Regions from separate parts of the Stenotrophomonas sp. LMG 10879 genome, predicted to be linked through region 2. Evidence: predicted binding sites of a transcription regulator. Region 2 holds the regulator's gene; the other holds the start of a gene.
The links. Region 2 encodes FliA, which starts transcription of late flagellar genes. Its sites were predicted from a motif close to TAAAGTTTNNCNNNCNNNGGCCGATAA; they were not measured.

Region 1: CR919_RS17400 (methyl-accepting chemotaxis protein) is a predicted target of FliA. The motif match lies at 3,902-3,928, and genes of this name have one in related genera.

What each region holds. Positions count from the first base shown of each region.
Region 1 is NZ_PEJT01000012.1:97,101-104,077, reverse strand. Features, by position in the region: gene CR919_RS17410 (hypothetical protein) at 1-935, opposite strand, end outside; gene CR919_RS17405 (glycine zipper 2TM domain-containing protein) at 1,126-1,494, opposite strand; gene CR919_RS17400 (methyl-accepting chemotaxis protein) at 1,649-3,871, opposite strand; gene CR919_RS17395 (hypothetical protein) at 4,037-4,684, opposite strand; gene CR919_RS17390 (hypothetical protein) at 4,970-5,611, opposite strand; gene CR919_RS17385 (hypothetical protein) at 6,063-6,548, opposite strand; gene CR919_RS21290 (hypothetical protein) at 6,548-6,977, opposite strand, start outside.
Region 2 is NZ_PEJT01000001.1:173,173-180,149, reverse strand. Features, by position in the region: gene flhA (flagellar biosynthesis protein FlhA) at 1-303, shown strand, start outside; gene flhF (flagellar biosynthesis protein FlhF) at 449-2,068, shown strand; gene CR919_RS00710 (P-loop NTPase) at 2,055-2,942, shown strand; gene CR919_RS00705 (RNA polymerase sigma factor FliA) at 2,939-3,682, shown strand; gene cheY (chemotaxis response regulator CheY) at 3,702-4,094, shown strand; gene CR919_RS00695 (protein phosphatase CheZ) at 4,094-4,699, shown strand; gene CR919_RS00690 (chemotaxis protein CheA) at 4,702-6,540, shown strand; gene CR919_RS00685 (flagellar motor protein) at 6,666-6,977, shown strand, end outside.

The DNA.
Region 1 (6,977 bases), on a different contig from region 2:
ATCATCGGATAGGGCAGCAGCTGGTCATGCGCCGAGCGCAGCGATTCGTAGTGCGCGCCAAGCATGCCGTGGTCCACCGCTTCTTCGGTCATCACGCTGTAGCGGTTGAACAGCGAGAACTTCATCGAGCCGTACACCTGCAGGGCAGCGAGCACCATCGCCAGCATTACCGCCGATATATAGATCACGGTGAACGAGCGGCCGCGCAGGTTGCTCTGCAGGGTCCACTGCATGGTCTGCAGCAGGCGCAGCATCGGTACCCGCTGCAGACCCGCCAGCACCGACTGCAGCCGCTTCTCCTGCCGTGCGGTGTCCAGGCCCCGCGCGTGGCGCCGCGCGATCGACTTCTCCAGCAGCATCGGCACCATCGCCAGCCCAAGCAGGCCAACCATCAGTACTGCGACAATCGCCAGCGTGATGCGATCGACATCGCCGAAGGCGGCACCGATGGCCATCGCCACGCCGAGCGAGACGATCGCCACCACCAGCGTGCCGGCCAGGGTCTGCACGCACAGCAGCGTGCTCGAGAACAGCATGGTGGCAAGCCGGTCCGCACGTTCGATGGTGCCGTCGAGCCCGCCGTCGCGTTGCTTCAGGAACGCGCGTGAGAACGGCCCCAGCATCGTCAGTCGATCCCAGTCGATGCCGTTGGGGAAGTGCGATTTCAGACCGATCAGGCCGATCCAGTAGCCGCGCACCGCCAGGTGGATGATCAAGGCCACCGCCAGCACGTAGCACATGCCCACGCCGATGCTGAAGGCGAACCACAGCGCCTGGAAATAGACCCCTTCGGTATGCAGGCTGCTGCGCGCCCACGCGTCGAACAGATAGCCCGGCACGGCCAGCAGTGCGAAGGCGAGCAGGCCGGAAATGAACAGCTCCAGCTCGTCGGTGCGGTCGCGCACGCGGGAGTAGCTGGCTGTCGTGCGAGGCACTGCATCGGCAACATCGGACGGTTCCCGTCGGTCTACAGCACTCGACTCGTTCACTGGCGATTCATCCCTGGAGGTCGGCGCAGTATAGGCATGCGCCCTGCTTCACGGAACGGGACCGGAAACGAAGAACGCCGGCACAGGGCCGGCGTTCGGGGTACAGCAGTGTGGAAGGGGTTATCGCGTGGACGGATCAGCGGTAGACGCGCTCACAACGGCGCTCGACCACACGGTCGCCGGTCTTCTGCTGGTGGTTGCCCTGGATCTGCCGGCCGGCCGCGCCGCCCGCTACGGCACCGGCAACCGTCGCCAGTTTCTTGCCGTTGCCGCCGCCTACCTGGTTGCCCAGCAGGCCACCGACCACGGCGCCCGTAGCGGTGCCGGTGATGCGGTTGGGATCGCGGGTATTGCGCTGCACTTCCACGTTCTTGCAGACCACGCGGCTGCCATCGTTGAACTTGCGGCCTTCATCACGCGGGCCGTAATTCTGTGCGCCAGCAACGGACGACGCCGTCAGCAGGGTGCCCAGCACCATCAATCGGGTCGAGGTCTTCATGGCCATCTCCTGTGCTCCGGTATGGCGCAAGTGTCTGCCTGCGGGTGGCAACTGCAGGTGAAATCCGCGTCTGCGGGGGTTGAGCGGCCACCATCGGTTCAGGAAACAAAAATGCGCCCATCGCGACCAGCATCGCGATGGGCGCCGTCTCCCACCCGGCTTAGAACTCTTCCCACCCACCCGTGTTGGCAGCGAGCGACGGCGCGATGCGCGGCGGCACGCCGGTCACGCGACGCACCGGCGGCACGCTTGCAGCGACCGCTGCCAACATCGGCCGGACCGCTGCCGCCGCCACCGAAGCCCCGGTGCGGAACACCGACACCGCCTCGGCCAGCAGGTTGGCCTGTTCCTCCATCGAACGTGCTGCCGCGCTGGCCTCTTCCACCAGCGCAGCATTCTGCTGGGTGGTTTCGTCCATCTGCATCACGGTCTGGTTGACCTGCTCGATACCCGAGCTCTGCTCCTGCGAGGCCGCCGAGATCTCGGCCATGATGTCGGTCACCCGCTGCACCGACGCGACGATCTCGCCCATCGTCGTGCCCGCCTGACGCACCAGCGCCGAGCCGTCGGATACCTTGCCCACCGACTCTTCGATCAGGCCCTTGATCTCCTTGGCCGCACCCGCCGAGCGCTGAGCCAGCGTGCGCACCTCGCTGGCCACCACGGCAAAGCCCCTGCCCTGCTCACCCGCGCGCGCCGCTTCCACCGCGGCGTTGAGCGCCAGGATGTTGGTCTGGAAGGCGATGCCATCAATCACACTGATGATCTCGGCGATCTTCTTCGACGACGCTTCGATGGCCGTCATGGTGGTCACCACCTGGCCGACCACCTCGCCGCCCTGCGAGGCCACCCCATGTGCACCGATGGCCAACTGGTTGGCCTGGCGCGCGTGTTCGGCGTTCTGTTTCACCGTGGAGGTCAGTTCCTCCATCGACGCTGCCGTCTCTTCCAGATTGGCCGCCTGCTGCTCGGTACGCCGCGACAGATCGGTATTGCCCGAGGCGATTTCCCCCGCCGCCAGATTGATGCTGGATGCACTGGCCTGGATGCGGCCGACGATCTGGGTCAGCTGTTCGACGGTGGCATTGCAGTCGTCGCGCATGCGCGCGAAGACACCGTGGAAATCGCCCTGCATGCGTACGGTCAAATCGCCGCGCGAGATGGCCTGCAGCAGGCTAGACACCTGCACCAGGTTCCCATCGGTGGTCTGCATCAACCGGTTGAGGCCGGTCACCATCTCGCCGAAATCATGCTCGAAGCGAGTTTCGTCGCCACGCAGGCTGAAGTCACCGGCGGCAGCAGCTGTTGCCAGCCGGCGGATCTCGCCGTTGATGGCCGACAGGCTGGACTTGGTCTCGTCCATGGCCTGGGTGATCGCCGCTTTTTCGCCCGGCAGGCGATCCATGTCCACCGACAGGTCGCCGCGTGCGTAGTGCTTCATCACTTCGATCAGGCGGTTCTGTACCTGCACGTGCGAACCCACCAGTGCGTTGGTGTCATGCACCATCCGCCCGTAGTCGCCTGGGAAGGCGCTCTCGTCCATGCGATAGCCCAGGCTGCCGTCATCATGCTGCCGCGCCATCTCGCCCTGCGCCGCCATCACCGCCTGCAACTGCCCCTGCATGCGCTGCATGGACTTCAGCAACTGGGTCACCTCGTCATTGCCCGAGGCATCGATGACGTTGTCCAGGCGACCGTTGGCGATGCCATCGGCCAGCTTCACCGCACCCGCCAAGGGGCGGGTCAGGCTGCGGGTGATCGCCCACGCAGCCAGTGCACCGAGGATCAGGCTGAGCACACCGAAGGCGATGGACAGGGTTCCCGTCCACGCTTCCGTGGCGCGGTATTCCTCACGGCTGCGTTCGGTCAAGGCCTCCTGGTGCCGCAGCAGGCTGGAGATCGCTCCGTTCCAGGCCGTGGCCAGACCGTGCTCGGCCAGCAGCTCGGTGGCTGCACCATCGTAGTCGCCCGCCTTCATCCGCTCGTGCAGTTGCTGGGTGGAGACGTCGGTAGCCTTGCGTGCCGCCGCGATCTGCGCCACCAGCGTATCGCCGGTGGCATCGCGGGGAATCTTGACGTACTTGTCCCAGATGCCGTCGTAGGTGCGACTCAGTTCCTGCGCCCGCTGGTAATCCTTGTCGAACTCCTCGCCGCGCTTGATCACCATCAGGCGACGATGCATCAGCACCGCGTTGTTGGTATCAAGCATGTCGTTCAACAACCGCATCTTGACCATGTTCACGCCCACCACTTTCTCGAACTGGGCGGACTTCAGATGGTTTCCGTACAACACCAGGCCGACGATGGCCATGATGAACAGCAACAGCAGACCGAAGCCGGCAGAAAGCCGGGATCCCACACGGAGGTTGCGTAAGGCGAGCATCTCAATTCCCTTGATCGTGGCCCTATATCGGTGGCGGCACGACCCGAGGAAACTTTAAGCACATTTATTGAAACAACGTTGTATCAACATAAATGCGTTCAAGCAGAATCCCCGCCTGAGGACGTCCTTCCCTTCCCACGGTCCAGTCAGGTCCGTGGTGGGGAATCAGCCACGCAAGCCGAGAACAGTATGGCGGGTAAAGAACCGCATTTTTCCCTCGACCGTGAAATCGGCACGTCTGATTTCGACCAGCAGTTGCTCGCGCTGTGCTTCGTCCAACGTGCAAGGCTCCAGAACATTGGCATCCAGCACCTTACCCGGTGGCGTCAGACGTAGCTCGACAATGCAGACGTTGCCGTCCGCTGGAACACCCGCCGGCCACGCCGTCATCGCGATCGCACGCAGCTCCTCCTCGTACGCCTCCCTCTCCGCATATTCGAGATCCGGGTCGGGCCGGTTCGCTGGCAGATGCACTGAAGACTGCATGGGGGTCTCCTTCGGCATCGAACGAACCGCCAGATTGATAAGGGTGTTCTGTGAGGCCGTTACAGCCAAGGCGATCACCAGAGCGGTATAGCTGACACCACCGGCCTTCTGCAGTTCCGCGTGCCGCCTGTGCGCGCCTCCATGCCCAGCAATAACCTTGCGAACAATCCTCCGGCAATGAGACAGATACAGGGAATTCGCCAGGATTCCAGCAAGCACGCGGCAGACCACGAAGCCGACTGCCGCCAACCATGGCAGACCCATCAAGGTGAACGTGGTCATCGCCAAAGGCGGAACGATGAACCAGATCGTGCCCCATACAGGCATGCGTCGAAAGAAGAACCACAATGATGAAAACAGGAATGCCGGCCAATGCCATCGTCTCGGCGCCCTGCCGGCAGCGTCGTCCAGCCTCCATAACCGGCAATAGGTAGAGAACCGGTCCCCAACCACAGTCGCCAGTGCACTCTTTTCACATGGTTCGTGGGCGACCGAGACAGACTCTCGCTCCGCCCCCCCCGGCTCTACCGAAAGTGGGCTCGATCTTCATCTGCACTGATTCTTCATCCAAAAACAAGACACATTGATAATCGCTCGAAAGGCTGCAGAAGGTCAGCGAGCTTCCGGCACTTGGGTTTTCGGCGCGTAGACGACACTGAGGTAGTACTGCTGACCGCGAGCCTCGGAGACAATCGTCTCAGTGAGGGTGATCGTCGTATCACCACTCACCCATTCGGTCAGCAGCACCGCAGGCTTGTCGCGCGGACGCGCAGACGTCTCGCTCACCCTTTCAGGCCGGCCATGCCGTTCTGCCAGCACCTTCTTGACCCGGTTGTACCTGAACTCCGCACCTTTACCAGCCTTGATCTGCTCGTTGGTTACCGTCGCGGCGCGAGCGAGATAGATAGCGCTCAGCGGCCCCTCGATTCCGCGAAGACCGAAGAACGCCACGAAGGAGATTCCGTCGATGGTGTAATCCTCGATGTAAGGGCCGCAGGCTCTCGCGTATCGCTTCAGTTCCGGCTCTTCCTGCTGTTCCTCGGGGCAGGCTCGCGTAGCCAAGCGCTCGCCCAGTGCTTCTTTCAGCCGGGCCTGGGTTGCGCCCCAGGCGACGCCCTCGAAGCCGGATTCGGCAGCCAGCGCGGGATGTGGAGTGAGTGCCAGACTCGCTATGGCGATAGTTGTCGCCAACGTCAAGTTACTGCAGAAAGCACGCCGAGCATGGCCGCGATGGTTGAGCGCGTTACTGGACACTTGAACCCTCCACTGGCAAACAATTCAGACACACCCTTTGACATACATCATTGAAAGCACTTGATCAGCAGATTCAGGATTCCCCTCAACATACCTGGAGAACGCCATAGACAAATATGTGGAAAAATCTTCATCACTGACAATAACCACGTCGGGTTCGCACAGAATTCCATATGAAAACCCTACGCTACAGAAGTGATCATCCGCGCAAAAGCTGTTCAAATTCTGGAAACTACAGTCAACATCATCAGGCCAAAATCCACAACGTTTCGTCAGACACTTCAGCATCTGCACGAACACACCAGCCCATAGATCCAATCCAAACATGTAAATACGACCCAATCAGGATCATTCCGATCCGCCCACAACCCGAACAATTGATCACTCACGACTGCATTCAACCCACTTTACTGCCACCTGGCAGGAAAGCGCTCAGGCAAGCAGAATTCAGCTACTCACATCTATGCAAGCGACTCCGAACTACTTCGAGCCCTGGTAAAGACGCAATGGCATCTTCATCGAGGGCATGAAAACCATCATCCCATCGATATATTATTCCACTACCCCAAAAAACCATCACAAGCCGAAGCAGAAGAATTTCATCCAAATCGTTACCGCCATCATCCAACTCAAAAACAAGCAGCAGCTCACCAGACCCCTTTATCAGCGGAAAGACCCCTTGACCTTTTAAATACTCCTCGAGAGGAGCGCCCCGCAATATTTCAACCCTGATCCAAGGCGCGTCCCCTTGCACCAAACTCCACTCGCTATTAATTTCCCACTTATTAACTTTAAGATCAAGAAAACTACATTCATCAAGACTCTCATCATCCTGAAAGTAGGACACGGGAAAATCACCCCATGCCTGGTCAATCAAGAACTTTCTCTCGGGCAACTTCATGCCACCCTTCAAAACAACAATAAATTTGGTTCCCATCACATATTTCCTGTTTCTTGCAGGCGCCTTAGCCCCTTCTCAGCGTTTCTGACAAGCTGATCCCTTGCAGATTTTGGCAATCGCCTGAACGCCTTGTCTATCTGAGGAGCCAAGGGCAATGATAGATCCGGACGGAAGTCTACGAACGAGTCCTTTCCGCCTCCTGACTGGATCTGAAGCTTACCATTCGGCTCGATATCGACCCGAAGCATCCTTTTACGACCATTTATGACAGCCTCTACAGGCTGACCGATCGTTTCGCTGGCCTTGATTGTTCCACTATTGGTGGAGACGGAAACACTATCGCTTCTAGGAGACTCCCCCACGCGCCTTCTGCTCGAAGCGCTGCTCTTCTGGCCGCCCTCACCAACCGGGTTAATTCCCAAGCGGCCCGTCACAGGCAGCAAACCCGTCTTTCCCGCAGCCGTT
Region 2 (6,977 bases):
GGAATGTCGGCGGAGCTGCCGGTGTTCACCCTCAACCCGCAATTGGAACGTGTCTTGCAGGAGTCCACGCAGGGCAACGGCGCCGCGCTGGAACCCGGACTCGCTGAGCGACTGCACCAGAGCCTGGCCGAATGTGTCAGCAAGCAGGAAGCCCGCAACGAGCCCGCGGTGGTGCTGGTACCAGGCCCGGTGCGCGCCGCGCTGGCCCGCCTGGTCCGCCACAGCGTTCCGTCGCTGTCGGTCCTGGCTTACAGCGAGGTGCCGGAGGACAAGCGCCTGAAGCTGGTCGGAACGATCAGCTGACGCCGCCCTGCAAAGCGCCAGAAAACAGACACCACTTTCAAACACCCGCAACAGACAGATTCCAAGGGGAACCCGAACCGTGCAGACCACCGACCACCCGCGTTCTCCGACCGCCACTCCGCCGACTTCGTCCCGTGACCACAGCATGAAAATCAAACGATTCGTCGCCGCCGACATGCGCTCGGCCATGAACCTGGTGCGCAAGGAACATGGTCCTGACGCCGTGATCCTGTCCAACCGCCGGATCGAGGAAGGCATCGAGATCGTGGCAGCCGCCAACTACGATGAGAGCGCCGTGCAGCGCGCCCTGGAAGCGTCGCGTCGCGACGTGGCGCCGCCGCCCGCACCGAAGCCGCGTACCGCCGCCGACGCGGTGATCGCCGCGGTCACCCGCCGTCGCAGCAACACCCCGGCACCGGAGCCGGTGGCAGCCACCACTTCCGCCGTCGCCGCCCTCGCCCGCGCTGCCGTCGGCGCGACCGGCCGCACCCTCGACAGCGCCGACGAAATCGTGCCGACCCGTGGCAGCACCGGTTTCGCCGCTACGCTGGCGCGCGCCGCCGTCAATGAATCGACGCTGCCGGAACAGATCTTCGCCCCGTTTGCCGACGCCATCGTTGCGCCCTTGCCGGCCGCAGCTGCCGCGGTGAACCGCGCCCGCTTCCAGATCGATCCGCCGCTGGAAGACAGCGCGCAGCTGCCGGCAGTCTCGCCGCCGCCGCTGCCGGTTGCCAGCCAGGCCGCCGCAGCGCCCGAAGACGAAGCACCCCATGCGCCGGTTGCCGTGCAGCCGACGGAAGCTGCACCGGCACCGCTGCCGGCGCTGGCACCGGCACCTGCCCTCACCCTGGTCGCCGACGACGCCGAGATCCGCCACCTGCGCCAGGAAGTGGCCGGCATGCGCCAGGTGATCGAGCGCGAAATGAACCGCTTCACCGATGAGCGCCTGCGCGGCTGCCCGGTACGCGCCACCGCGCTGGACCTGATGGACGAGTACGGCTTCGACGCTGGCATCGCCCGCGACGTGGCCATGCAGATTCCGCTGGAAACCGAAGCGCATCGTGGCCGCGGCCTGATGCTGGGGCTGATCTCGCGCAAGCTGCCGATCGCCCCGGTCGACCCGATGGAGGAAGGCGGCGTGATCGCTCTGGTCGGCCCGACCGGTGCCGGCAAGACCACCACCATCGCCAAGCTGGCCTCGCGCTTCGCCGAAGCCCATGCCGCCCGCGACGTCGCCCTGGTCACCACCGATACGATGCGCATCGGCGCCCGTGAACAGCTGTACGGCTATGGCCGCCAGCTCGGCATCGCGGTGCACGAGGCCAACAGCGGCACCGATCTGGACCAGCTGCTGGAGCGCCTGAAGGACTACAAGCTGGTGCTGATCGACACCGCCGGCCTGGGCCCGCGCGACCGCGCACTGGCCGCCCAGCTGCAGTGGCTGCGCGCTGCCCGCCAGGTCCGCACCCTGCTGGTGCTGCCGGCCAACACCAGCTTCGGCGACATGGACGAGGTGGTGCGCCGCTTCGGCGCGGCCAACCTGCAGGGCCTGGTGCTGAGCAAGCTGGACGAGACCGGCCGCTTCGGCAACGCCCTGTCGGTGGCGGTGGACCACAAGCTGCCGATCACCTGGGTGACCGATGGCCAGGACGTCCCGGACGACCTGCACCGGGCCAGTGCAGCCAATCTTGTACTTCGCCTTGAAGATTTGCGCCGCGCGGCCGATATGCCCTGCAACCCGGAGTTGAACCATGCCGTCGCGTGAGTACGCCAAGCTGACCACCACCTTCCCGCTGACGGCGACCCGCAGCGAGCCGCTCGGCCCTGTGCGCACGATTGCCGTGACCGGCGGCAAGGGCGGCGTCGGCAAGACCAACGTGTCGGCCAACCTGGCCGTGGCGCTTGCCGGCATGGGCAAACGCACCCTGTTGCTGGATGCCGACCTCGGCCTGGCCAACATCGACGTGATCCTCGGCCTGAGCCCCACCAATACCCTGGCCGACCTGGTCGCTGGGCGTTGCAGCCTGGATGACGTGATCATCGAAGGCCCGAACGGCGTGCTGGTGGTGCCGGCCGCGTCCGGCCGCCGGCACATGGCCGAGCTGGCCCCGGCCGAGCATGTGGGCCTGGTCAACGTGTTCTCCGAACTGGAGCGCGAGCTGGACATCATGGTGGTGGACACCGCCGCCGGCATCACCGATGGCGTGCTGACCTTCTGCCAGGCCGCGCAGGACACCGTGGTGGTGGTCTGCGACGAACCGGCCTCGATCACCGACGCCTATGCCCTGATCAAGGTGCTGTCGCGCGAGCGTGGCGTGGACCGCATCCAGGTGGTGGCCAACATGGTGCGCGACCCCAACGAAGGCCGCGTGCTGTACGAGAAGCTGACCCGCGTCTGCGAGAAATTCCTCGCCGATGTCTCGCTGAACTACCTCGGCTGCGTGCCGCAGGACGACTGGCTGCGCCTGTCGGTGCAGCGCCAGCAGCCGGTGGTGAAGGCCTATCCGTCCAGCCCGTCGGCACTGGCGATCACCGAGATCGCCCGCCGCACCGCTCGCTGGCAGGCACCGACCGAGCCGCGCGGTGGCGTCGAGTTCTTCCTCGAACGCATCATCAAGCAGCGTGGGGTGGCCGCATGAAAGGCGCCGCCCAGTACAGAGAGGTCCAGCGCACGGCGGCCAATGAAGTAATCGCCCAGCACTCGGACCTGGTGCGGCGCATCGCCCACCACCTGGCCGCACGCCTGCCGGCCAGCGTTGAAGTGGACGACCTGATCCAGGCCGGCATGATGGGCCTGATCGAAGCGTCGCGCAGCTACGACGCCGACCAGGGTGCCTCGTTCGAGACCTACGCCTCGATCCGCATCCGCGGTTCGATGATCGATGAGATCCGTCGTGGCGACTGGGTGCCGCGTTCGGTGCACCGCCGTGCCCGCGACGCCGCTGCCACCATCCGCCGCCTGGAGCAGAGCACCGGCCGCGCCGCCAGCGCCACCGAAGTGGCCGCCGCGATGGAGATGCCGTTGCCCGAGTACCTGCGCCTGATGGAAGACGCCTCGCGCGGGCAGGTGCTGAGCCTGGAATCACGCATCGAAGACCAGGGCGAGCTGGACACCGTCGCCCAGGGCGGCCCGACCCCGCAGCAGGTGCTGGAACGCGGCGAGTTCGGCCGCGAGCTGGGCAATGCCATCGGCCACCTGCCCGAGCGCGAACAGCTGGTGCTGTCGCTCTACTACGAGCAGGAACTGAACCTGAAAGAGATCGGCGCAGTGCTCGGCGTGAGCGAGTCGCGGGTCTGCCAGATCCACGGCCAGGCGGTTCTGCGCCTGCGTGGCCGACTGAAGATTTTCGAGGCGGCCGACGCCGGCCTCGAGAGCTGATCAACAAAGGAACTCTGCTTTGAACAAGAACATGCGCATCCTGATCGTCGACGATTTCTCGACCATGCGTCGTATCGTCAAGAACCTGCTGGGCGATCTGGGCTTCACCAATACCGCCGAAGCCGAGGACGGGCATGCCGCGCTGTCGTTGCTGCAGAGCCAGCCGTTCGACTTCGTGGTGACCGACTGGAACATGCCGGTGATGACCGGCATCGAACTGCTGAAGGCGATCCGTGCCGATGCCAAGCTGAAGACCCTGCCGGTGCTGATGGTGACCGCCGAAGCCAAGCGCGAGCAGATCATCGAAGCGGCGCAGAACGGCGTGAACGGATACATCATCAAGCCGTTCACCGCACAGACGCTGGAAGAGAAGCTCGGCAAGATCTTCGAACGCCTGGCGGCCAGCGCTTGATGGACACCACGGTCGACAAGAGCGCCCTCGCCCTGCGCCTGCAGGAAGCCCTGGATGCATTGGAATCCGGCGACGAGGCGGCCTGGCGCCAGCGCATCGACGGCCTGGTGGCGCTGCGCACCCAGCCGATGATGAGCGGCCTTTCGCGGCTGGCCCGCGAACTGGGCCAGGCACTGGGCGAACTGCCGACCGTGCCCGATGAAGCCGGCGAGCTGGACGACGCCTGCGCGCGCCTGGACCACGTGGTGGCGATGACCGAACAGGCCACCCACCGCACCCTGGACCTGGCCGAAGAGTGCCGCAACCTGACCGAACAGCTGCGCGCCGATGGCCTGCAGCCGGGCCAGGACGTGCAGCTGGACCGCATCCGCCACAACCTCACCGAGATCGCCCTGACCCAGAGCTACCAGGACCTGACCGGACAGATCATCCGCCGCGTGGTGGGCATCGTCCGCCGCGTGCACGAAGGCTTCGGCGCGCTCGGCCTGCCGCCGGAACAGCATCGCACCGACCCGGAACTGGCCGGGCCGGCACTGAAAGGGCTGGACCGCCATGCGGTCTCGCAGAACGACGCCGACGACCTGTTGTCGGATCTGGGGCTGTAACCATGGGCGCGGTAGCCGACGACATCACTGCCGATTTCATCATCGAGGCCCAGGAAATCCTGGATCGCCTCGGCGAACAGCTGGTGTCGCTGGAACAGGCACCGCAGGACAATGAACAGCTCAACGCGGTGTTCCGTGGCTACCACACGCTGAAAGGCGGCGCAGGTTTCCTCGGCATCACCGCGATGGTCGAACTGTGCCACGCCGCCGAAGAGGCGCTGGGCGCCGCGCGTGCCGGCCAGGCCGTACTGCAGGCACATCACTTCGATGCCGCCCAGCAATCACTGGACTACCTGCAGTCGATGCTTGACGCGGTGTCCTCGGGTACCGAGCCCGGCTTTGCCCCGCCCGAACTGGTCGCCCAGTTCGACGTGCATGGCGGTGGCGCGGTTGCGCCCTCGGCCGCCACGCCGGGTGCCGGCGGTGGTGACCTGATCACCGACGACGAGTTCGAAGCCCTGCTCGACCAGCTGCACGGCGGCAAGGCGCCAGCACCCGTGGCGGCGGCGAAGAAGGCCGACGACATGATCAGCGAAGACGAGTTCGAGGCGCTGCTCGACCAGCTGCATGGCGGTGCCGCCCCGGGCAGCAACGCCATCGCCGCGATTGCTGCCGCACCGGCACCACGACCGGCGCCCGCGCCGGCCGCACCCGCTGCCAAGCCGGCGCCCAACAAGCCCGTCGCCGAAGCCGAACACACCGTGCGCGTGGATACCAAGCGCCTGGACGCCATCGTCAACCTGATCGGCGAACTGGTGCTGTCACGAAACCGGTTGAAGACGCTGCGCACACGCCTGCGCGATGAAGAGCTGGACCGTGCCGTGTCGACGCTGGATATCGCCACCGCGCGCCTGCAGTCGGCAGTGATGCGCACCCGCATGCAGCCGGTCGGCAAGGTGTTCTCGCGCTTCCCGAAGGTGGCGCGCGACGTTGCGCGTTCGCTGAAGAAGGAAGTGGACCTGGAACTGATCGGCGCGGAGACCGAGCTCGACCGCAACCTGGTCGAAGCGCTGGCCGACCCGCTGGTGCACCTGGTCCGCAACGCCATCGACCATGGCGTGGAAATGCCTGATCTGCGCGAAGCGCAGGGCAAGCCGCGGATGGGCCACGTGCGCCTGTCGGCGCAGCAGGAAGGCGACTACGTCAGCATCGAAGTGCAGGACGACGGTGCCGGCATCGATCCGGAAAAGCTGCGCGCCAAGGCACGCGAAAAGGGCCTGATCGATCCGGAAGCCGCCGCCCGCCTGAGCAGCGAGGAATGCCTGCACCTGGTGTTCCTGCCGGGCTTCTCGACCAAGCAGCAGGTCACCGACATTTCCGGCCGCGGCGTCGGCATGGACGTGGTGCAGTCGCGCATCCGCGAGCTGAGCGGGCAGATTCAGATCCAGTCGGAACTGGGCCGCGGCAGCCGCTTCATGATCCGTGTGCCGTTGACCCTGGCGATCCTGCCGACCCTGCTGGTGCAGGCCGGCGAAGACGTCTACGCCCTGCCACTGGCCCGCGTGATGGAAGTGCTGCATGCACCGCGCACCTCGCTGGGCTGGTTCGATGGCCGCGCCGTGCTGGACCGTCGCTCGCACACGCTGGCGCTGGTCGACCTGCGGCAATGGCTGGATGTGACGCCGGCCGCCTCGCCGCTGCTGACCATCGTCGTGCTGCAGGCCGGTGAAGCGCGCTTCGGGCTGGTGGTGGACCAGGTGCGCGGGCGCGAGGAAGTGGTCATCAAGCCGCTGCCGAAAGCCCTGCGCGGCCTGCGCGGTTATGCCGGTGCAACCTTGATCGGCGATGGTCGCATGGCACTGATCCTGGACGTGGACGGACTGCGCAGCCCACACGACTGACCCGATTCCTGAACGCGACACGCAAGAGCGCCGGGCCAGCCCGGCGACACAGGAAACTGTGAACTCCGTTACACCAGATTCTCCCGGTGTCTCAAGTCCCATTCATACAAGCCGATACCGGACCCATGGATAGACTCAGCCTCATTGGACTTTTCCTCGCCCTGGCCTCGCTGGTCGGTGGCAGCATCCTCAAGGGCGCCGGGCTGGCGTCGTTGTGGTCGCCTGCCGCCTTTGTGATCGTGATCGTGGGTACCGTGGCGGCCATCCTGCTGCATACCGCGCCGGCGGTGTTCAAGCATGCGTTCAAGATCGTGCGCTGGGTCGTGCGCCCGCCGCACAGCGACCGTCGCGAACTGATCCAGCAGATCGTGGAATGGAGCAACATCGCCCGCCGCCAGGGCCTGCTCGGCCTGGAATCGCAGGTGGAAGCGCAGCGT